2 regions of the Serinibacter salmoneus genome follow, and region 1 is predicted to be linked to the other one. Evidence: predicted binding sites of a transcription regulator. Region 1 holds the regulator's gene; the other holds the start of a gene.
What was found. The regulator LexA, encoded in region 1, represses DNA repair genes until DNA is damaged. The targets are predictions, from matches to a motif close to TCGAACANNTGTTCGA.

Region 1 (10,058 bases):
GGGGGTCGAGGACGATCTGCTCGATGCCGACGCGCTCGACGACGACGCGCGCGCTCAGCTCGCGGGCGAGGGAGCGCTCCTGGCCTCGCTCAACGCCCACCGCACCGGCCGGATGCACGACATCGTCGCCACGATCCAGTCCGAACAGGACGAGGCCATCCGGGCGGATGCCGAGGGGATCCTCGTGGTCCAGGGCGGCCCGGGCACGGGGAAGACGGCTGTGGCGCTGCACCGCGCCGCCTACCTGCTCTACGCCAAGCGGGAGCGTCTGGCCCGCTCCGGTGTGCTGCTGATCGGCCCGTCCCGCACGTTCCTGCGTTACATCGAGCGCGTCCTTCCTGCGCTCGGAGAGACCGGGGTGGTCTCCACCACGATGTCCGCGCTGCTCCCGGGAATCCGGGCGACCGCACTCGAGGACGACGCCGTCGCTCAGGTCAAGGGGCGCCTGGAGATGGCCGACGTGGTCGCCCGTGCGGTGCGCGCTCGCCAGCGCGTGCCGCAGACGGAGACGACCGTGCGGATCGGGTCGGTCGACCTGGTGATCCGCCCGGAGGACATCCTCTCCGCCCGGACGCGGGCTCGGCGCTCGCATCAGGTCCACAACGAGGCCAGGGTGGTCTTCGTCCGCACCATGCTGTCCACGCTGACGACGCAGTACGAGCGCGCCGTGGGCAGCGAACTCACTGCCCCGGAACGCGCCGAGGTCTCCGAGGAGATCCGTGCCGACCGCGAGGTGCGCATCGCCCTGAACCTCGCGTGGATGCCGTTGAGCGCCAAGCGCCTGATCGCCGACCTGTGGGCTCGGCCCGATCGGCTGGCGCAGGCCGCGCCGGGGATGTCCCAGGCGGATCGCGACCTGTTGTACCGGGAGCGTTCGGCGCCCTGGACCGAGGCCGACGTACCCCTGCTGGACGAGGCCGCGGAGCTCATCGGCGAGGACATCGACCCGCAGGCGCAGCAGCGCGCGGACCGACAGGCCGCGGACCGCGCCGCCGAGTTGGCCTATGCACGCGACACCCTCTCGCAGACCCTCGCCGGCTCCGATGCCTCGGCCATGGTCTCGGCCGAGACGCTCGCCGAACGGATGGGTGAGGAGGGCGCCTGGATGACGACGGCGGAACGCGCCGCCGCGGACCGCAGCTGGACCTACGGGCATGTGGTGGTGGACGAGGCACAGGAACTCTCCCCGATGGCCTGGCGCGCCCTGGTGCGCCGTTGCCCGAGCCACTCCTTCACGGTGGTGGGCGATACCGGGCAGACGTCCTCGGCGGCCGGGGCCTCCACCTGGGGGGAGGTCTTCGACCGCATCGGCACGTGGCGCCTGGCCGAACTCACCATCAACTACCGCACCCCGCGCAGCGTGATGGACGCCGCTGGGGTTGTCCTGGAGGCGATGGCGCCCCGGCGCGCCGCTGCACGGGCCGCGGTGACCTCGGCGAGAGACGTCGCCGGCGCCCTGCGGATCACCGCGGGCACGTTGGAGGAGGAGATCGCTGCGGCGGCCACGCGAGGAGGCACGTGTGCGGTCATCGCCCCGAGCGACCAGCTCCAGGCCTTGCGGGCGCGCCTCGCGGTGCCCGCCCACGCCGACCTCACCGACGCGTTGCTCGTACTGGATCCACGAGGCAGCAAGGGGCTGGAGTTCGACTCGGTGGTGGCGATCGACGTCGCCACGATGTCGCCCGGCGATGCCTACGTCACGATGACCCGTCCCACGCGAAGCCTCTCCCTGCTCGGAGCCGTTCCCGAGGCGCTGCGCACCGCCGTGCCGTAACCGCGGTGCGGTGATCGGGCCCGCCGCGAGCACACAACCCTCGCGTGACACATCGTGGGAACGATTTGGGCGGCGCCCGCATCGGGGACACAATGCAGGGGTGCCCCGAGCCCTACTGCTGGAGAACATCCACCCGCTGGCGACCGAGATCCTCACGGACGCCGGTTACGAGGTGACCACACGCACCGCAGCCCTGGACGAGGACGATCTGATCGCGGCGCTCGACGGCGTCTCGGTACTGGGCATCCGGTCCAAGACGCAGGTCACCGAGCGGGTACTCGCGAACAGCACCCTGGACGCCGTGGGGGCCTTCTGCATCGGCACCAACCAGATCGATCTCGCCGCTGCTGCGCGCCGCGGCGTGGCCGTCTTCAATGCGCCGTTCTCCAACACCCGGTCCGTGGTGGAGCTCGCGGTGGGCGAGATCATCGCGCTCACCCGGCGCCTGACCGTTCAGAACTCCTCCCTGCACGCGGGCCTGTGGAACAAGTCCGCGACCGGGGCGCACGAGGTGCGCGGACGAACCCTGGGCATCGTCGGGTACGGGAACATCGGCACGCAGCTCTCCGTGGTGGCCGAGGCCCTGGGTATGCACGTGGTGTTCTACGACACCGCGGAGAAGCTCGCACTGGGCAATGCCCGGCGCATGTCCTCGCTCGAGGAGCTGCTCGAGCAGGCAGACATCGTGACGTTGCACGTGGACGGCCGTCCGGGCAATGCGGGAATGTTCGGCGCCCAGCAGTTCGCCGCGATGCGCACCGGCGCGATCTTCCTCAACCTCTCACGCGGCTTCCTCGTGGACTACTCGGTGCTGCGCGAGCGGGTCCTGGACGGCTCGCTCGCGGGAGCGGCCGTCGATGTCTTCCCGGAGGAGCCCCGTTCGAAGGGTGATCCGTTCGACAGCGAACTGCGCGGGCTCGCGAACGTGATCCTCACGCCGCACATCGGCGGATCCACCGAGGAGGCCCAGCACGACATCGGCGTGTTCGTGGCCGGCAAGCTGCGGGACTACGCCCGCGCGGGCGCCACCTACCTCTCGGTGAACGTGCCGGGCCTGGTGCTCGACCACCCCCGGGTGGGTACGCACCGGATCGCGCTGTTGCACTCCAACGTCCCCGGCGTCATGGCGTCGCTGAACGACGCACTTGCCAAGCACGGAGCGAATGTGGAGTACCAGGTTCTGGGAACCTGGGGGGAGATCGGGTACGCCGTCACGGACATCGCCGGCGAGGAGCCCGCCGCGATCGTCGCCGAGCTGGAAGCGCTGCCCACCACGATCCGCGCCGTCGTCCACCGCGGTTGAGCGCCGGACGGCCGGGCCGCGTCAGCCGCGGCCCTCGGCCCGTAGGGTAGCGATCGCCGCCTCGAAATCGGCGAGCGAACCGAAGTCCTGGTAGACGGAGGCAAAGCGCAGGTAGGCGACCTCATCGAGTTCGCGCAGCGGACCGAGGATCGCCAGGCCGATATCGTGCGCATCGATCTCCGCGGCTCCCGAGGCACGCAGGGACTCCTCCACGCGCTGGGCCAGCAACGCGAGACTGTCCTCCCCGACGGGACGGCCCTGACACGCCTTACGGACCCCGGAGACGACCTTCTCCCGGCTGAACGGCTCCACGACTCCCGAGCGCTTCACCACCGACAGGCTCGTGGCCTCCACGGTGCTGAAGCGTCGATGACACTGCGGACACTGCCGGCGCCGCCGAATGGACGAACCGTCCTCGCTCGCGCGCGAGTCCACCACCCGCGTGTCCGTGTGACGACAGAAAGGGCAGTGCACGTGGGTCTCCGTCCGGCTGGTCGGCCGCGATGCCGCGACCGGCGCCCATTCTGACACGCGCACCCGGCCGCTCAGGGAGCCGGTACCTGCAGTTGCTGGCCTGCCATCAGGTCCACGCTCGCCAGGTCGTTCAGCTCCGTCAGCATCGAGATCGTCTCGCGCACATCCTGCCCGGGCTGAGTGTGCCCCGCGGCGATGCTCCACAGGGACTCCCCGGCGCTGACCGTGTGAACCTGGGTGACCATCGCATCGCCGTCCGTGGCCGCCACGGCAACCCCCGCGACCGCACCGACGGCCAGGGCGAGCGCCACGCCCAACGAGGCGAAGACCGCACGGCCACGCCGGGTCAGGCGCATGGCTGCCGGGGCCGAGGCTCCCGGACGACTTGCCCGTGCACCATGCCGGATGCTCGCCCCGGCGCCGCGCGCCGGAGCGGGGGGCACCGCGGTGACCGTCGCCATCGTCATCGTCGTCATGTCCCGACTCCCTTCGAACGTCTGTACGTCGTACGGTTGTTCGATACCGTACCGCGCGACCCGCCGAATGTCGACACCCCGATTCGAACAGGTGTCGCACCAATTCACCCTCGAGGCCGTAGGCTGTGAGCAGTGGGTCACAGGGACACCACAGCACCGAGGACTGACATCCAGCCTTCGAGGGCGCCGTTGCCGCCGGAACCGGGAGACGAGACCATGTCGATACGCGAGACGCGAGTGCTGACCGTCCGCCAACGTGCGGTACTCGATGTCATCTCCGCCAGCATCACCGAGCGCGGGTATCCCCCGAGCATGCGGGAGATCGGCGAGGCGGTCGGCCTGACCTCACCCTCGAGCGTGAAGCATCAGCTCCAGCAGTTGGAGACGAAGGGCTACCTCCGGCGTGACCCGCACCGGCCGCGGGCCATGGAGGTGGTGGCGCTGCCCGAGACGGTCTCCGCCGCTCCGGGCATCACCCCCCGCTCGGACGCCGCCGCGGCGGCCGCGGCCACGGCCCGCACCATTCCCCTGCGCAAGAACCAGGACCAGGCCGGCGCTCAGGTCGCCCCCGTGGTGCTGCCCGAACCGCCCTCCTCCGACACCTCCTACGTGCCCTTGGTGGGCCGCATCGCCGCGGGCGGGCCGATCCTGGCCGAGCAGAGCGTGGAGGATGTGGTGGCCCTCCCCCGCCGCATCGTGGGCGACGGCACGCTCTTCCTGCTCCAGGTGGTCGGCGAGTCGATGATCGAGGCCGCGATCTGCGACGGCGACTGGGTGGTGATCCGCGAGCAACGCGATGCCGAGAACGGCGAGATCGTGGCCGCGATGATCGACGGTGAGGCCACCGTGAAGACGCTCAGGCGCACGTCGGACGAACTTTGGCTGATGCCCGCGAACCCCGCGTTCTCCCCGATCGACGGCCGCAACGCCCAGATCCTGGGGCGCGTGGTCGCCGTGCTGCGCAGCCTCTGATCGAACAGCGAAGGGCCGCCGCATCTCCTGGATGCGGCGGCCCTTCGCGTGACAGGCGGACGTTCAGAACCCGAGGCTACGCGCCGCCTCACGGATGCTGCGGCCGCTCGCCTGCACACGTGCCATCTCGTGCTGGCTCATCGGGATGCCCAGGCGCCGCACGGCGCCACCGGCGTCGACCACGGTGGGCATCGACAGGCACACGTCATGGATCCCGAGGAAGTCGTCGTCGATGCGGGTGGAGACCGGGAGCACGCGGTGCTCGTTGCGCAGCACTGCCTCGATGATGCGGGTGACGGCGAGGCCCACCGCGTAGTTCGTCGCCCCCTTGCCCTCGATGATCTGGTAGGCAGCGTGCACCACGTCACGACCGATGCGGCTGCGCACAGCGTCGGTGAACAAGGGCTCGCCGTCCTCCCCGAGCCAGTCCAGCAGCGGCACACCGCCGATGGACGCCGAGCTCCACATCGGCACCTCGCTGTCGCCGTGCTCACCGAGCACGTAGGCGTGCACGCTCTGGACGGCCACCTTGCACTCCCGGGCGATCAGGTAGCGCAATCGGGAGGAGTCCAGCACGGTGCCGGAACCGAAGACGTGGCTCGGTGGGAGCCCGGTGATCTGCTGTGCCGCGTAGGTGACCACGTCCACGGGGTTGGTCACCATCATGTGCATCGCGTTCGGCGCCACCTCCATCACCGAGGGCAGCACCTTCTTCACCAGTCCCACGGTGTTGGCCGCGAGATCCATCCGGCTCTGGCCGGGATGCTGCTTGGCGCCGGCGGTGAACACGACGAGGTCCGCATCCCGGCAGATCTCGATGTCATCACTGCCCTCGATGGTGGCCTGGGAGATGAACTCGATGCCGTGGCCGATGTCGGCGGCCTCGGCCTCGACCTTCGCCTTGTTGATGTCGTAGAGCACCACGTTGCGGGCAGCGCCGCGCACGAGTGCCGCGTAGGCGAGGGTGGCGCCCACGGAGCCTGCGCCGATGATGGCGACGGTGGAGGATGGCCGGGCGGTGGGGACTGGCGTCTCGGTCATACCCCGATCCTAGGGCCAGGGGGCCCTCACACGGGGGTGGTCTCACCCGCTAGACGCGCCAGCGCGGAGCGCACCAGCGCCGGATCGGTCGTCGGCCACATGTCCGGCAAGGAACGCAGGAGGAACGGCGCGTAGCGGGCACGTGCGAGGCGCGAGTCCAGGATCGCCACCACGCCGCGGTCACTGGTCGCGCGGATCAGGCGCCCGACGCCCTGCGCGAGCAGCAGCGCCGCATGGGTCGCCGAGACCGCCATGAAGTCGTTGGCTCCCCGTGCCGTGGCGGCCTCCGAGAGAGCCTGGATGATCGGGTCGTCCGGTCTCGGGAACGGGATCCGGTCGATGATCACGAGGCGATTGCTCGGCCCCGGCACGTCCACGCCCTGCCACAGCGAGAGCGTGCCGAACAGGCTCACGGCAGGGTCCGCGGCGAACCGGGAGACCAGGGTGGGCAGCACGTCCTCGCCCTGGCAGAGCACCTCGAGGTCAGTGGTGGCTCGCACGTGCTCGGCGGCGCGCTCCGCCGCTCGCCGCGAGGAGAACAATCCGAGCGCGCCCCCACCGCCGGCGACGAGGAGTTCGGTGAGTTCCGCCAGCGCCGCATCGGAGATCCCCGACGCCGGCGGCGGGAGGTGCCCGGCGATGTACCGGATGGCCTGCTTGCGGTAGTCGAACGGGGCGGGGACCTCGAGGCTGGCGTAGTCCTGGCCCTGGTGGAGGCCGATGTCGTGGGCGAAGGAGGTGAACTCACCCCCCACGCGCAGGGTCGCGGAGGTGAGCACGGCGTGATGGTCGGCGAGCAGGTTCTCGGCCACCAGGGGCGCCACCTCCAGGGGCGCGATCCACAGTCTCCGGGAGCCGTCCTCCCGCTCGGTGCACCACAGCACGTCGCGTCGGGTGGCCACGGAATCCGACAGCAGGCGGTCACAGACCTCCACGAGCGCGGTGAGCGCACTGCGCGCAGCGGTCAGACCTCCGGAAGGTGGCGCGCCCTCCCCCGGTTTGGTGGCGCGCAGGCCCTCGCGGCACGCCGCGCCCAGCTGGGTCACCACGCCGAGCAGGATCTCGTCCGCGCCGTCCTTCAGCCGGCCGGGCGGCACCTCCCGCATCACCTGGGCGAGCGCGACGGCGGCCGCGTCCAGGTCCTCCAGCACCACCCCCGCGCCGCGGCGCGCGGAGCGCGCCACCCGCTCCACGGCGGCCGCGGAGAGCTCCGCGGTGGCGGCGGCACGGGACCGGGCGACCAACTCGTGCGCCTCGTCGACCACGAGGACGTCGTGCTCGGGCAGCACCCCGGTCGAGCCGGAGGCCGCGATCCCGAGCATGGCGTGGTTGGTGACCACCACGTCGGCCTCCCGGGAGGCACGGCGTGCGGCCTCCGGGAAGCACTCCTCCAGCAGCGGGCAGCGGGTGCCGAGGCAGTCCATGGCCGGCACGGACACCTGACGCCAGGCGCGGTCGGTGACGCCGGGCACGAGCTCGTCACGGTCACCGGTCTCAGTGGTCTCGGCCCACTCCCGGACCCGCACCACCTGGTCCCCCAGGCCCTCACCGGGCTCGGCCCCGGGGTGCTCGGCGCCCCGCTCGAGCGCGAACAACGCGTCGTCCTCGGTGGGATACCCGCCGGCGAGTTTGTGGCGGCAGACGTAGTTGTGCCACCCCTTCAGCAGCGCCACCTGCGGCTCGCGCGGCAGGTCCGCGGCCAGGGCATCGACCACCCGCGGGAGGTCCTTCGCGAGCACCTGTCGCTGGAGCGCGAGGGTGGCGGTGGAGACCACCACCCGCTCCTGGTGCACGACGGCGTGGCGCAGCGCCGGAGCGAGGTAGGCGAAGGACTTCCCGGTGCCGGTCCCGGCCTCCACGAGCAGGGGCCGCTCACCGTCCAGAGCACGCGCCACGGCCCGCGCCATCGTGCGCTGGCCGGGTCGCTGCTGCCCCCCGGTCGCGGCGACCACCGCGTCCAGCGCACGCAGCGCCTCGCGCTCCTCGGTGCTCGCTCCCTCCGCGCCCTCGGCCTCGGGGGACTCGCCCTCGCCATGAGGTTCCCCGGGGCCCGCGCGCCCCTCCGCGGTGTCGGGACGGTCGCGGCGTGCGGAGTCCTGCTCGAGCGTCACGATGCCGCGGAGGTCTCCCCGCGCAGCGCGGCGGCGAGCGCGTGATCGACCCGCGCGTGCAGGCGCGTGCCCTCGGCGGTGTGCTCCTCGTGCAGGATCTGGCCGCCCTCGTGCACCCGGCTGACCAGGTCGCCGCGGGTGTAGGGGACCACGAGGTCCACCTCCACCGCCGGCAACGGGAGGAGGTCGGCGATGAGGTCGCGCAGTTCAGCGACGCCCCGGCCGGTGTGTGCGGAGACCGCCACCACGTGGGGGGCGATGGCGTGCAGTCGCGCGAGCACGCCGGGATCGGCGATGTCTGCCTTGTTCAGCACGATGATCTCGGGGATCTGCGCGAGGGTCTCGATCTCGGCGAGCACGGTGCGCACCGCGGTGATCTGCCCCTCCGGGTCCGGGTGGGCCGCGTCCACCACGTGCAGCAGCAAATCCGCGTCGCCCACCTCCTCCAGGGTGGAGCGGAAGGCCTCGACGAGCTGGTGCGGCAGGGCGCGCACGAACCCGACGGTGTCGGCGATCGTGAACGGCCGGCCATCGGGGGTGCTCGCCCGGCGCACCGTGGGGTCCAGGGTGGCGAACAGAGCGTTCTCCACGAGGGCGCCGGCCCCGGTGAGCCGGTTCAGCAGCGAGGACTTCCCGGCGTTGGTGTAGCCGGCGATGGCGACGGCGGGCACCGAGGAGGCGTTGCGCTGGGCGCGCTTGGCGGCGCGCGAGGGTGCCATGGCGGCGATCTCGCGGCGCAGCTTCGCCATCCGGTTGCGGATGCGACGGCGGTCCAGCTCGATCTTGGTCTCACCGGGGCCGCGTGAGCCCATCCCGGCGCCGGCGCCGCCGACCTGACCACCCGCCTGCCGGGACATCGACTCACCCCAGCCGCGCAGCCGCGGCAGCAGGTACTCCAGCTGCGCCAGCTCCACCTGCGCCTTGCCCTCCCGGGACTTGGCGTGCTGGGCGAAGATGTCCAGGATCAGGGCGGTGCGGTCGACCACCTTCACCTTCACCACGTCCTCCAGGGCGCGGCGTTGGGAGGGGGCGAGTTCGCCGTCGATCACCACGGTGTCGGCGCCGGTGGAGGCAACGATCCCGGCGAGTTCGCTCGCCTTGCCGGAGCCCAGGTAGGTGCCAGGGTCGGGGGTCCGGCGGCGTTGCAGCAGGCCGTCCAGCACCTGGGAGCCGGCGGTCTCGGCGAGCGCCGCGAGCTCGCGCAGCGAGATCTCCGCCATCTCGGCGTCGTCGGAATACATGCCGACCAGCACCACGCGCTCCAGGCGCAGGCTGCGGTACTCGACCTCGGTGACGTCCTGCAGTTCCGTCGAGAGCCCGGCCACGCGGCGCAGCGCCGCGCGCTCCTCGCGATCGAACTGCTCGCCGTCGGCGTCGGAGGCGGAGACGTCGCCCGACATGACGGCGGTGCCCGCCCGGGCAAGGATGCGCTCGACGACGCGTGCCGCCTCGTCGCGGTCGGAGCGCTTGGTGGTGTCTGGTTCCATGAGGCCGCTATCGTCCCACGCCACGCCGCGCAGTTCCACGGATTTCCCCAGGAGCGCAACCCCTAGGCTGAGGGCGATGACCGGAGACCACTACTTCACCGCACAGCCAGCCTCCCCCGCCGAGCTGCGCACCGTCGAGGTGACCCTGCGCGGCCACGCCCTGGAGGTGGTGACCGCCGGCGGGGTGTTCTCCCCCCAGCACCTGGACACCGGGACCCGGGTACTCCTGGACCACGTGCCCGAGCCACCCACGGGCGATCTGCTGGACCTGGGGTGCGGCTGGGGGCCGATCACCCTGGCCATGGCCCAGGCCTCGCCGGCCTCCCGGGTGTGGGCGATGGATGTGAACGAGCGGGCACTGGACCTGACCGCGCGCAACGCCGCCGCCCATGGGCTGAGCGGGGTGCGCACGGTGACGCC
Region 2 (10,058 bases), 410 kb from region 1:
CGCGCCCCCTCGCACACCTCGCAGGGCACGTAGACGTCCGGCAGGAAGTTCATCTCGATCTTCAGGGTGCCATCGCCGCTGCACGCCTCGCAGCGTCCGCCCTTGACGTTGAAGGAGAACCGCCCCGGCCCGTAGCCGCGCACCTGCGCCTCCTGGGTCTGCGCGAAGAGCTTGCGCACGTGGTCCCAGACGCCGGTGTAGGTGGCGGGGTTGGAGCGCGGCGTGCGGCCGATCGGCCCCTGGTCCACGTGGACCACCTTGTCGAGGTTGTCCAGGCCGGTCACCCGCTTGTGCCTACCGGGGACGCGTCGCGCCTTGTTCAGTTCGTTCGCGAGCACGGTGTACAGGATCGAGTTCACCAGCGTCGACTTCCCGGATCCGGAGACCCCCGTGACGGCGGTGAGCACGCCGAGCGGGAAGGTGACCGTGACGTCGTGCAGGTTGTTCTCGCGGGCACCCACCACGGTGACCTCGCGCCCGGGGGTCGGGGCGCGGCGCGTGGCGGGCACGGGGATCGAGCGGCGGCCGGCGAGGTAGGCCCCGGTCACGGACTCCTTCGCGCTCAGCAGCCCCGCGTAGTCCCCCGAGTGCACGATCCGGCCGCCGTGTTCGCCGGCGCCCGGGCCGATGTCCACCACCCAGTCCGCGGCGCGGATGGTGTCCTCGTCGTGTTCGACGACGATGAGGGTGTTCCCGAGGTCGCGCAGCCGGGTCAAGGTGTCGATGAGGCGGCGGTTGTCCCGCTGGTGCAGCCCGATGCTGGGCTCGTCCAGCACGTAGAGCACGCCCACCAGTCCGGAACCGATCTGGGTGGCGAGGCGGATGCGCTGCGCCTCGCCACCCGAGAGGGTGGCGCTCGGACGCGAGAGGGTGAGGTAGTCCAGGCCCACGTCGAGCAGGAAGGAGAGCCGAGCCTGGATCTCCTTGAGCACGGCGCCGGCCACGACCTGCTCGCGGGGCCCGAGCTCGAGGCGCTCCAGCACCTCCTTGGCGCCGTCGATGGACAGGTCGCACAACTGCGCGATGGAGTAGCCGGAGACCCGCACGGCGAGCACCTCGGGCTTGAGGCGGGCGCCCTGGCACACCGGGCAGGGCACCTCACGCATGTAGCCCTCGTACCGTTCGCGCGAGTAGTCCGACTCGGTCTCGGCGTGACGGCGCTTGACGAAGGAAAGCACCCCCTCGAAGCCGGAGGAGTACTGACGCTGCCGACCCCACCGGTTGGTGTAACGGACCTTCACCTCGTGGTCCTCACCGTGCAGCAGGGCCTTCTTCGCGCGGGCGGGCAGGGCGCGCCACGGGACGTCCATGGCGAACCCCAGTTGCTCCGCCAGGGCGGTCATCTGCCGTTGGAAGTACTCGGCACTGCCCTGGGTCCAGGGCGCGATCGCCCCCTCGGCCAGGCTCAGCTCGTCGTCGGGCACCACGAGGTCGGGGTCCACCTCCAGTCGCGTGCCGATGCCGGTGCACTCGGGGCAGGCACCGTAGGGGGCGTTGAAGGAGAACGTGCGCGGCTCGATCTCGTCCAGCGCGAGCGGGTGGTCGTTGGGGCAGGCGCGCTTCTCGGAGAAGCGCCGCTCGCGCTGCGGGTCCTCGGGCTCCAGGTCCACGAGGTCCACGAGCACCAGGCCCTCGGCCAGACGCAGTGCGGTCTCGACGGAGTCGGTGATGCGCTGCTTCGCGCTGGCGCGGACCACGAGGCGGTCCACGACCACGTCGATGGTGTGCTTGAGCTTCTTCTCCAGCGCCGGCGGCTCCGCGAGCGGCACCACCTCGCCGTCCACCCGGGCGCGCGCGAACCCCTGCTGCCGCAGGTCGCGGAAGAGGTCCTCGTACTCACCCTTGCGGCCCCGCACCACGGGTGCGAGCACCTGGAACCTGGTGCCCTCCTCCAGCTCGAGCAGGCGGTCGACGATCTGCTGCGGGGTCTGGGAGGTGACACGCTCCTGACAGACCGGGCAGTGCTGGGTCCCGGCGCGGGCGAACAGCAGCCGCAGGTAGTCATACACCTCGGTGATCGTGCCCACCGTCGAGCGCGGGTTGCGGTTCGTGGACTTCTGGTCGATCGACACGGCCGGGGAGAGTCCCTCGATGAAGTCGACGTCCGGCTTGTCCATCTGCCCCAGGAACTGCCGGGCGTAGGCGGACAGGGACTCCACGTACCGACGCTGGCCCTCGGCGAAGATGGTGTCGAAGGCCAGGGAGGACTTGCCGGATCCCGACAGCCCGGTGAACACGACCAGGCTGTCACGCGGCAGGTCGATCGAGACGTTGCGCAGGTTGTGCTCGCGGGCACCCGAGACGATGAGACTCACGCCGCCATGCTAATCGCGCCCACCCCCATCTCGCACAGATGTTCGAGCAGAGCGGAATCCAGATCGTGCTCGCTAGGCTGATCGCGCGGCCGGGACCGGCCCGTCGCGCAACCACCGGAGGACACCGTGGCCGTTCAGATCGTCGAGTACCGCTACCAGGTGGGCGCACAGGCCGAGCGGCTGCGCGACGAGGTGCGCCCGCGGCACCGCGACTTCCTGCGCACCCTCCTGGACGCCGGGAGCCTGCTGGCCTCCGGGCCGCTGGTCGAGACTCCGGGCGCGATGCTGCTCCTCGTGGCGCCCGATGCCGAGGCGGCGACGGCGTTACTCGCCGAGGACCCGTTCCTGACCGAGGGTGTGGTGGCCGAGGTCGGGGTCCGCGGGTGGAAGCCGGTGATCGGCCCGTTCGCCGACCGGATCTGAGGGACCCGCGGGGCGGGACGGTCAGCGGGAGGCGTCCTCGGCGTCCTGGGTGTCCTGGGTGTCCTGGACGCGCGGCGGCCAGAGCAGGCTCGCGACGGCGGCGATGGCCAGGAAGCCGATGATGACCGCCAGCGAGAGCCAGGTGGGGATCTCCGGCGCCCACGGCACCCCCTGACCACCGTTGATGAACGGCACCGTGTTGCCGTGCAGGGCCTCCAGGATGAGCTTCACCCCGATGAAGGCGAGCACCGCCGCGAGGCCGTAGCTGAGGTAGGCGAGGCGCTCCATGAGCCCATCCAGCATGAAGTACAGCTGGCGCAGGCCCATGAGCGCGAAGATGTTGGCGCTGAAGACGATGAACGGGTCACTGGTGAGCCCGAAGATCGCCGGGATCGAGTCCAGCGCGAACAGCAGGTCGGTGGTGCCGAGCGCGAGGATGACCAGGAGCATCGGCGTGACCATGCGCCGGCCGTCGATGCGGGTGGTCAGGCGCGCACCGTCGTAGTCCGGGGCGACGGGCATCACGCGCCGCACCACCCGCACCAGGACGTTCTCGGAGTACTCCTCCTCGTTCTGCCCGCCGACCATCTTCACGGCGGTGACCAGCAGCACCACCCCGAAGAGGTAGAACACCCAGCTGAAGCGCTCGATGATCGCGGCACCCACGAGGATCAGGCCCGCCCGCAGCACCAGGGCGATGAGGATGCCGATCATCAGGGTGCGCTGCTGCTGCAGGTGCGGCACCGCGAAGGAGCCCATGATGAGGGCGAACACGAACAGGTTGTCCAGCGAGAGGGAGTACTCCGTGAGCCACCCGGCCAGGAACTCCCCCGCCGGCGCGCTGCCGCCCACCGTGAGGACAAGGAGGGCGAACACGAGCGCGAGGCCGACGTAGAAGGCGACCCAGCGCGCGCTCTCGGCGAAGCTGGGCACGTGCGGACGCCGCCCGACGACCACCAGGTCGATCACGAGGATGGCCGCGAGTACCACCAGTGAGGCGACCTCGAACCAGAGCGGCAGCTCGTGCGTGCCCAGCACCCCGATCAGTCCCGCGCGCCGTCGTCGTCGGCCGCGGCGGATGTGAGCGCGGCATCCCGCCGGGACTTGGCCAGGCTCGCGACGGTGGTGATCGTCAGCACCCCGACGATGAAGATCAGCGAGAAGGCGATGGACACCTCGGGCACGCTGACGTGCTCACCGCCGTTGATGAACGGGAGCTCGTTCTCATGCAACGCGTGCAGCACGAGCTTGACCCCGATGAACGCGAGGATCGCCGCCAGGCCGTAGTTCAGGTACACGAGGCGGTCCAGCAGGCCGTCCACCAGGAAGAAGAGCTGCCGCAGCCCCAGCAGGGAGAAGGCGTTGGCGGCAAAGATCAGGAAGACCTCCTGGGTGAGGCCGAAGATCGCGGGGATCGAGTCGATCGCGAACAGGATGTCGGCGCTGCCGATCGCCACCATCACCAGCAGCATCGGCGTGATGTGCCAGCGGCCGTCGTGCTTCACCCAGATCCGGTCGCCGTGGTAGGAATCCGTCACCGGGAAGATCCGGCGCACCCAGCGCACGAGGAAGTTCTCGCGCTTCTCGTCAGTCTCCTCGGTGTGACGCAGCTGCGCGATCGCCGTCCAGATCAGGAACGCACCGAAGATGTAGAACACCCAGGCGAAGTTGTTGACGATCTCCGCACCGATGAAGATGAAGATCGTGCGCAGCACGAGTGCCAGGATGATGCCGACGAACAGCACCTTCTGCTGGTTCTCGCGCGGCACCGAGAACGCGCCCATGATCAGGACGAACACGAAGAGGTTGTCCAGGGAGAGGCTCTTCTCGGTGATGTAGCCCGCGAAGTACTCAGCGCCGTAGGGGCTCGGGAACATCACGAGGATGGCGACCCCGAACAGCAGCGCGATCGCGACGTAGGCCGCCGACCAGATCGCCGCCTCGCGCAGGGTCGGTGCGTGCGGCTTACGGACGTGGCCGAACAGGTCGACGGCCAGCATCGCGACGATGCCGGCCACTGTGACCGCCCACAACCAGACAGGAACATCCATGGGTACACCCTTCGGTACCGACGACTGGGAACCGAAGGTCTTCTCCGGCCGCGTGCGGCCCAGCAGCACCGGGAACCCGCCGTTGGGCGCCGTGGTGACGATGCTGCTGCTCGGGAGTACTCCCCTTCGTCGTCAGAGCATACGCGATGAGGGCGCGCCCGCCCTCAACTCGTGGCGGCCACCATCTGGCGCAACTCCTTCTTCAGGTCGGAGATCTCGTCGCGCAGCCGCGCCGCGACCTCGAACTTGAGCTCGGCGGCTGCGGTGTGCATCTGGTCGGAGAGTTCCTGGATGAGCTCCGCGAGGTCCGATGCCGCGGCACCGGCCAGGCGCTCACGAGCCGAGGAGCCCGTGGGCTTCGGCGCCGCCCCGCCCTTGCGGTAGCCACCCGCGAGCAGTTCCTTGGTGTCGACGTCCTCGCGCGCGAGCTGATCGGTGATGTCGGTGATCCGCTTGCGCAGCGGGGTCGGGTCGATCCCGTGCTCGGCGTTGTAGGCGAGCTGCTTCTCCCGGCGCCGGTCGGTCTCTTCCAGCGCGCGCCGCATGGACGGCGTGATGGTGTCGGCGTACATGTGCACCTGGCCCGAGACGTTGCGCGCCGCGCGACCGATCGTCTGGATGAGGGAGGTCTCCGAACGCAGGAACCCCTCCTTGTCGGCATCCAGGATCGCCACCAGGGAGACCTCGGGTAGGTCGAGGCCCTCGCGCAGCAGGTTGATTCCCACCAGCACGTCGTACACGCCCATCCGCAGGTCGCGCAGCAGTTCGATGCGCCTGAGGGTGTCCACCTCCGAGTGCAGGTAGGCGACCTTCACCCCCCGCTCGAGCAGGTAGTCCGAGAGGTCCTCGGCCATCTTCTTCGTCAGGGTGGTCACCAGCACGCGCTCGTCGCGCTCGGTGCGCTGGCGGATCTCCCCGAGCAGGTCGTCGATCTGCCCCTTCGGGGGCTTGATCACCACCTGCGGATCCACCAGCCCGGTGGGCCGGATGACCTGCTCCACCACGCCGTCGGACTGCCCCAGTTCGTAGTCGCCGGGGGTCGCGGACAAGAACACGGTCTGCCCGATCCGCTCCAGGAACTCCTCCCAGCGCAGCGGCCGGTTGTCCATGGCGCTCGGGAGGCGGAACCCGTGGTCCACGAGGGTGCGCTTGCGGGAGGAGTCGCCCTCGAACATCGCGCCGATCTGCGGCACGGTCTGGTGCGACTCGTCGATGATGAGCAGGAAGTCCTCCGGGAAGAAGTCCAGCAGGGTGTTGGGTGCGGACCCCGGCACGCGGCCGTCGATGTGGCGGGAGTAGTTCTCGATGCCGGAGCACGTGCCGATCTGCCGCATCATCTCGATGTCGTACGTGGTGCGCATCCGCAGCCGCTGCGCCTCCAGCAACCGGCCACCGCCCTCGAGTTCGGCGAGGCGTTCCTCGAGCTCCGCCTCGATGGTGCCGATCGCGCGCTCCATGCGCTCGGGGCCGGCGACGTAGTGCGTGGCCGGGAAGATGTGGATCTCCTCCTCCTGCCGCACCACGTCACCCGTCAACGGGTGCAGGGTGGCGATCGCCTCGATGTCGTCCCCGAAGAACTCGATCCGGATCGCCAGCTCCTCGTACACGGGGATGATCTCCACCGTGTCCCCCCGTACCCGGAAGGTGCCGCGCTGGAAGGAGGCGTCGTTGCGGGCGTACTGCATGGTGACGAACTGCCGCAGCAGCGCGTCGCGATCCACCACGTCCCCCACCCGCAGCCGCACCATCCGGTCCACGTACTCCTGGGGCGTGCCCAGGCCGTAGATGCAGGACACGGAGGCGACCACCACCACGTCGCGCCGGGTGAGCAGCGAGTTCGTGGCGGAGTGCCGCAACCGTTCCACCTCCTCGTTGATCGAGGAGTCCTTCTCGATGTAGGTGTCCGAGGAGGGCACGTACGCCTCGGGCTGGTAGTAGTCGTAGTAGGAGACGAAGTACTCCACCGCATTGTTCGGCAGCAGCTCCCGGAACTCCGTGGCCAGCTGCGCGGCAAGGGTCTTGTTCGGCGCCATCACCAGGGTGGGGCGTTGGACCTGTTCGATGAGCCACGCGGTGGTCGCGGACTTCCCGGTGCCGGTGGCGCCGAGCAGCACGATGTCCTTCTCCCCCGCGTTCAGCCGCTCGGTCAACTCCGCGATCGCCGTGGGCTGGTCGCCTGAGGGCGTGTACTCCGAGACCACCTCGAACGGGGCGACGGTGCGCTGCAGATCGGATACGGGTCGCATGCGACAACGGTACGTGGGCCCTCCGACATCCTGACACCACTCGACACCGACCACACCCACGGGGGCAGGATGGTGACGAGGTGGCGCACGCCACCACCCGTCGACGAAGGGACTGCCATGCCCACCCCCACCACCTCCAGCGCGAGCACGGTCTGGCTCGGCGACCTCGCCTCCGGCTCCGGCCGCACCGAACCCGCCAGCGGCGCCTTCGGCCCCGTGGACGTCTCCTGGAAGTCGCGCACCGGCGAGATGGGCGGCCAGACGACCCCGGAGGAGCTCATCGCCACGGCGCACGCGTCCTGCTACGCGATGGCGCTCTCCCACGAGCTCGCCGGGAAGGGCACCCCGCCCACCCGGGTGGAGACCTCCGCCGCGGTCGACTTCGTGGCCGGTGAGGGCATCACCGGCATCGCCCTGACGGTCGAGGCCGAGGTGCCCGGGATCTCCGAGGAGGACTTCCTCGCCGTCGCCGAGGCCGCCAAGACCGGCTGCCCGGTCTCGGCCGCGCTCTCGGCGGTGCCGATCACGCTGGCGGCCACGCTGCGCTGAGGCGATCAGGCGGTGCCGACGCGGATCCGGGCTTCTCGGCCCGGGTCCGCGCTGCCATGCAGGTGACCGCCCTCGCCATCGACCCCGGCGGGCAGCCGCGGGAAACCGCCCTCGTGCAGGCGGTCCCGCACCGTGGACACCGGATGAGGCCCGCCCGCCCGCCGCGCGCTGGACACCCCCACGACCACCCGCACGACGAGGTCGACACCGTCCGTGCCGTCCGTGCCGTCCGTGTCGTCCTCCCCGGGGGGTGCCGGGTGGTCGATCCCCGCCACCAGGTCACCCCCGAGGTGCCGGATCCGTGCCGCGAGGCGTGCCGCCGCCGCGGGATCGAGGCGGCCGGAGTCGCCCTCCACCGCGCGCCGCTCGCGAACGTTCGCCTCGTACGGCACCAGGCGTTCGCTCCAGAGCCGCTCCAGCGCGGCCCGGGTGTGCGCCGGCCCCGCGCTCGTGTCCAGGAACACGTCGGCCACCGCCGCCCGCTCCTGGTCGCTCGCCTGGGCGGCGATCCGCCGCTCGACCGCCTCCGAGTCCATCCCGCGTTCCGAGACCGCCCGCCGCACCCTCTCGGCCTCGGGGGCGTGCGTCACCAGGACGAGGTGGTAGCGCGGGGCCAGGCCGTTCTCGACCAGCAGCGGCACGTCGTGCACCACGATCGCATCCTGGGGTGCCGCCGCGACCCGCGCCTCGAACGCCCTGGCCACGGCGGGATGGACGATGCCCTCGAGCGCCGACCGGGCGTCGTCGTCGGAGAACACGAGGCGGGCCAGCGCCGCGCGGTCCAGGGCCCCGGACTCCTGGAGCACCGCGGGGCCGAATTCGCGCACCACGGCCGCGAGGCCCGGGGTCCCGGGTTCGAGGACCTCGCGGGAGAGTCGGTCGGCATCCACGACCACCGCCCCCAGCGCGGCGAGGTGAGAGGCGGCGGTCGATTTCCCCGAGGCGATCCCCCCGGTCAGGCCCACGAGCAGCATGGCTCCAGGCTAGGGGTTGCTCAGGCGATCGCCCCGCCGATCAGGCGCGAATCCGCGGTGCCGAGCTCCAGCGCGGTGGCCAGCGCCTCCCGGACGCACGCGGCGAAGTCCGCCACGTCCTCCTCGGCGCGCAGCTCGGGCACATGCGCGAACCCGACCGGGGCGCCGGGCAGCAGGCCGAGGGCGTGGTACATGACGGCGTTGCACACATAGCTCCCGGCGCTGAGCGAGGAGGTCAGCGGCAGGCCCCGCTCCGCGGCCCGCGCCAGGGTCGCCTTGACGGGGAGCGTGGTGAACCGGGCCGCAGGCCCCGCGGGATCGACCGGTTCGTCCACCGGCTGCGCGCCGTCGTTGTCGGGGATGCGCGCATCGGCGAGGTTGATCGCCACCCGCTCCAGGCGCACCCGGTCGGTGCCCGCCGCGAGACCGAGGCAGAGCACGACGGCGGGGCGAACCCGGGTGATCGCCTCACGCAGCGCGAGGGGTGCGCCGGCGAACGTCACCGGGAGCCGCTCCGGGACCAGCACGCCCGGACCCTCCCAGGTCCGGGCCACCTCACGTGCCACCTCCCAGGAGGAGTTCGTCGCATCGCCGCCGAACGGCTCGAACCCGGTGACCAGAACGGTTCGTGTCATGGGGACAGTCTCCCACCCGGACATGCGACGGCGCCCGCCACCGAAGGTGACGGGCGCCGTGCGACCGGATCAGTCGCTGATCATGCGATCAGGATCAGTTGCCGGTGAGCTTCTCGCGGAGCGCGGCCAGGGCCTCATCGGAGGCCAGGGTGCCGCTGCCGGCAGCCGGGGTGGAGGTGTAGCTCGAGGAGGAGCTCTCCACGGCGGCCTCGGGGGCCTCGCCCTCCGGCTCGGAGTCCGCGGCCAGTGCCGCGGCGACCTGCGCCTTGTGGGCCTCCCAGCGAGCCTGCGCCTCGGCGTACTGCGCCTCCCAGGCCTCGCGCTCGGCGTCGAAGCCCTCGAGCCACTCGTTGGTCTCCGGGTCGAAGCCCTCGGGGTACTTGTAGTTGCCCTGCTCGTCGTACTCGGCCGCCATGCCGTACAGGCTGGGGTCGAAGTCGTCCGAGGCCGGGTCCACACCCTCGTTGGCCTGCTTCAGCGACAGCGAGATGCGGCGACGCTCCAGGTCGATGTCGATGACCTTGACGAAGACCTCCTCGCCGACCTTCGCGACCTGCTCGGGCACCTCGACGTGGCGCACGGCCAGCTCGGAGATGTGCACGAGGCCCTCGATGCCGTCCTCGACGCGCACGAACGCACCGAACGGGACGAGCTTGGTGACCTTACCCGGCACGACCTGCCCGATGGCGTGGGTGCGGGCGAACTGCTGCCACGGGTCCTCCTGGGTCGCCTTGAGCGACAGCGAGACGCGCTCGCGGTCCAGCTCGACGTCCAGCACCTCGACCATGACCTCCTGGCCGACCTCGACGACCTCGCTCGGGTGGTCGATGTGCTTCCAGGACAGCTCGGAGACGTGCACCAGACC

Region 2: a site for LexA is predicted at 2,346-2,361, ahead of uvrA (excinuclease ABC subunit UvrA). Genes of this name have one in related genera too.

What each region holds. Positions count from the first base shown of each region.
Region 1 is NZ_PDJD01000001.1:1,040,374-1,050,431, reverse strand. It holds gene ATL40_RS04550 (HelD family protein) at 1-1,774, shown strand, start outside; gene serA (phosphoglycerate dehydrogenase) at 1,875-3,077, shown strand; gene nrdR (transcriptional regulator NrdR) at 3,099-3,551, opposite strand; gene ATL40_RS04535 (LysM peptidoglycan-binding domain-containing protein) at 3,623-4,027, opposite strand; gene lexA (transcriptional repressor LexA) at 4,244-4,999, shown strand; gene ATL40_RS04525 (L-lactate dehydrogenase) at 5,063-6,040, opposite strand; gene ATL40_RS04520 (ATP-dependent DNA helicase) at 6,067-8,151, opposite strand; gene hflX (GTPase HflX) at 8,148-9,638, opposite strand; gene ATL40_RS04510 (class I SAM-dependent methyltransferase) at 9,715-10,058, shown strand, end outside.
Region 2 is NZ_PDJD01000001.1:1,449,566-1,459,623, forward strand. It holds gene uvrA (excinuclease ABC subunit UvrA) at 1-2,315, opposite strand, end outside; gene ATL40_RS06395 (YciI family protein) at 2,442-2,738, shown strand; gene ATL40_RS06400 (TerC family protein) at 2,760-3,776, opposite strand; gene ATL40_RS06405 (TerC family protein) at 3,782-4,789, opposite strand; gene uvrB (excinuclease ABC subunit UvrB) at 4,954-7,035, opposite strand; gene ATL40_RS06415 (OsmC family peroxiredoxin) at 7,153-7,584, shown strand; gene coaE (dephospho-CoA kinase) at 7,590-8,558, opposite strand; gene ATL40_RS06425 (pyroglutamyl-peptidase I) at 8,579-9,193, opposite strand; gene rpsA (30S ribosomal protein S1) at 9,288-10,058, opposite strand, start outside.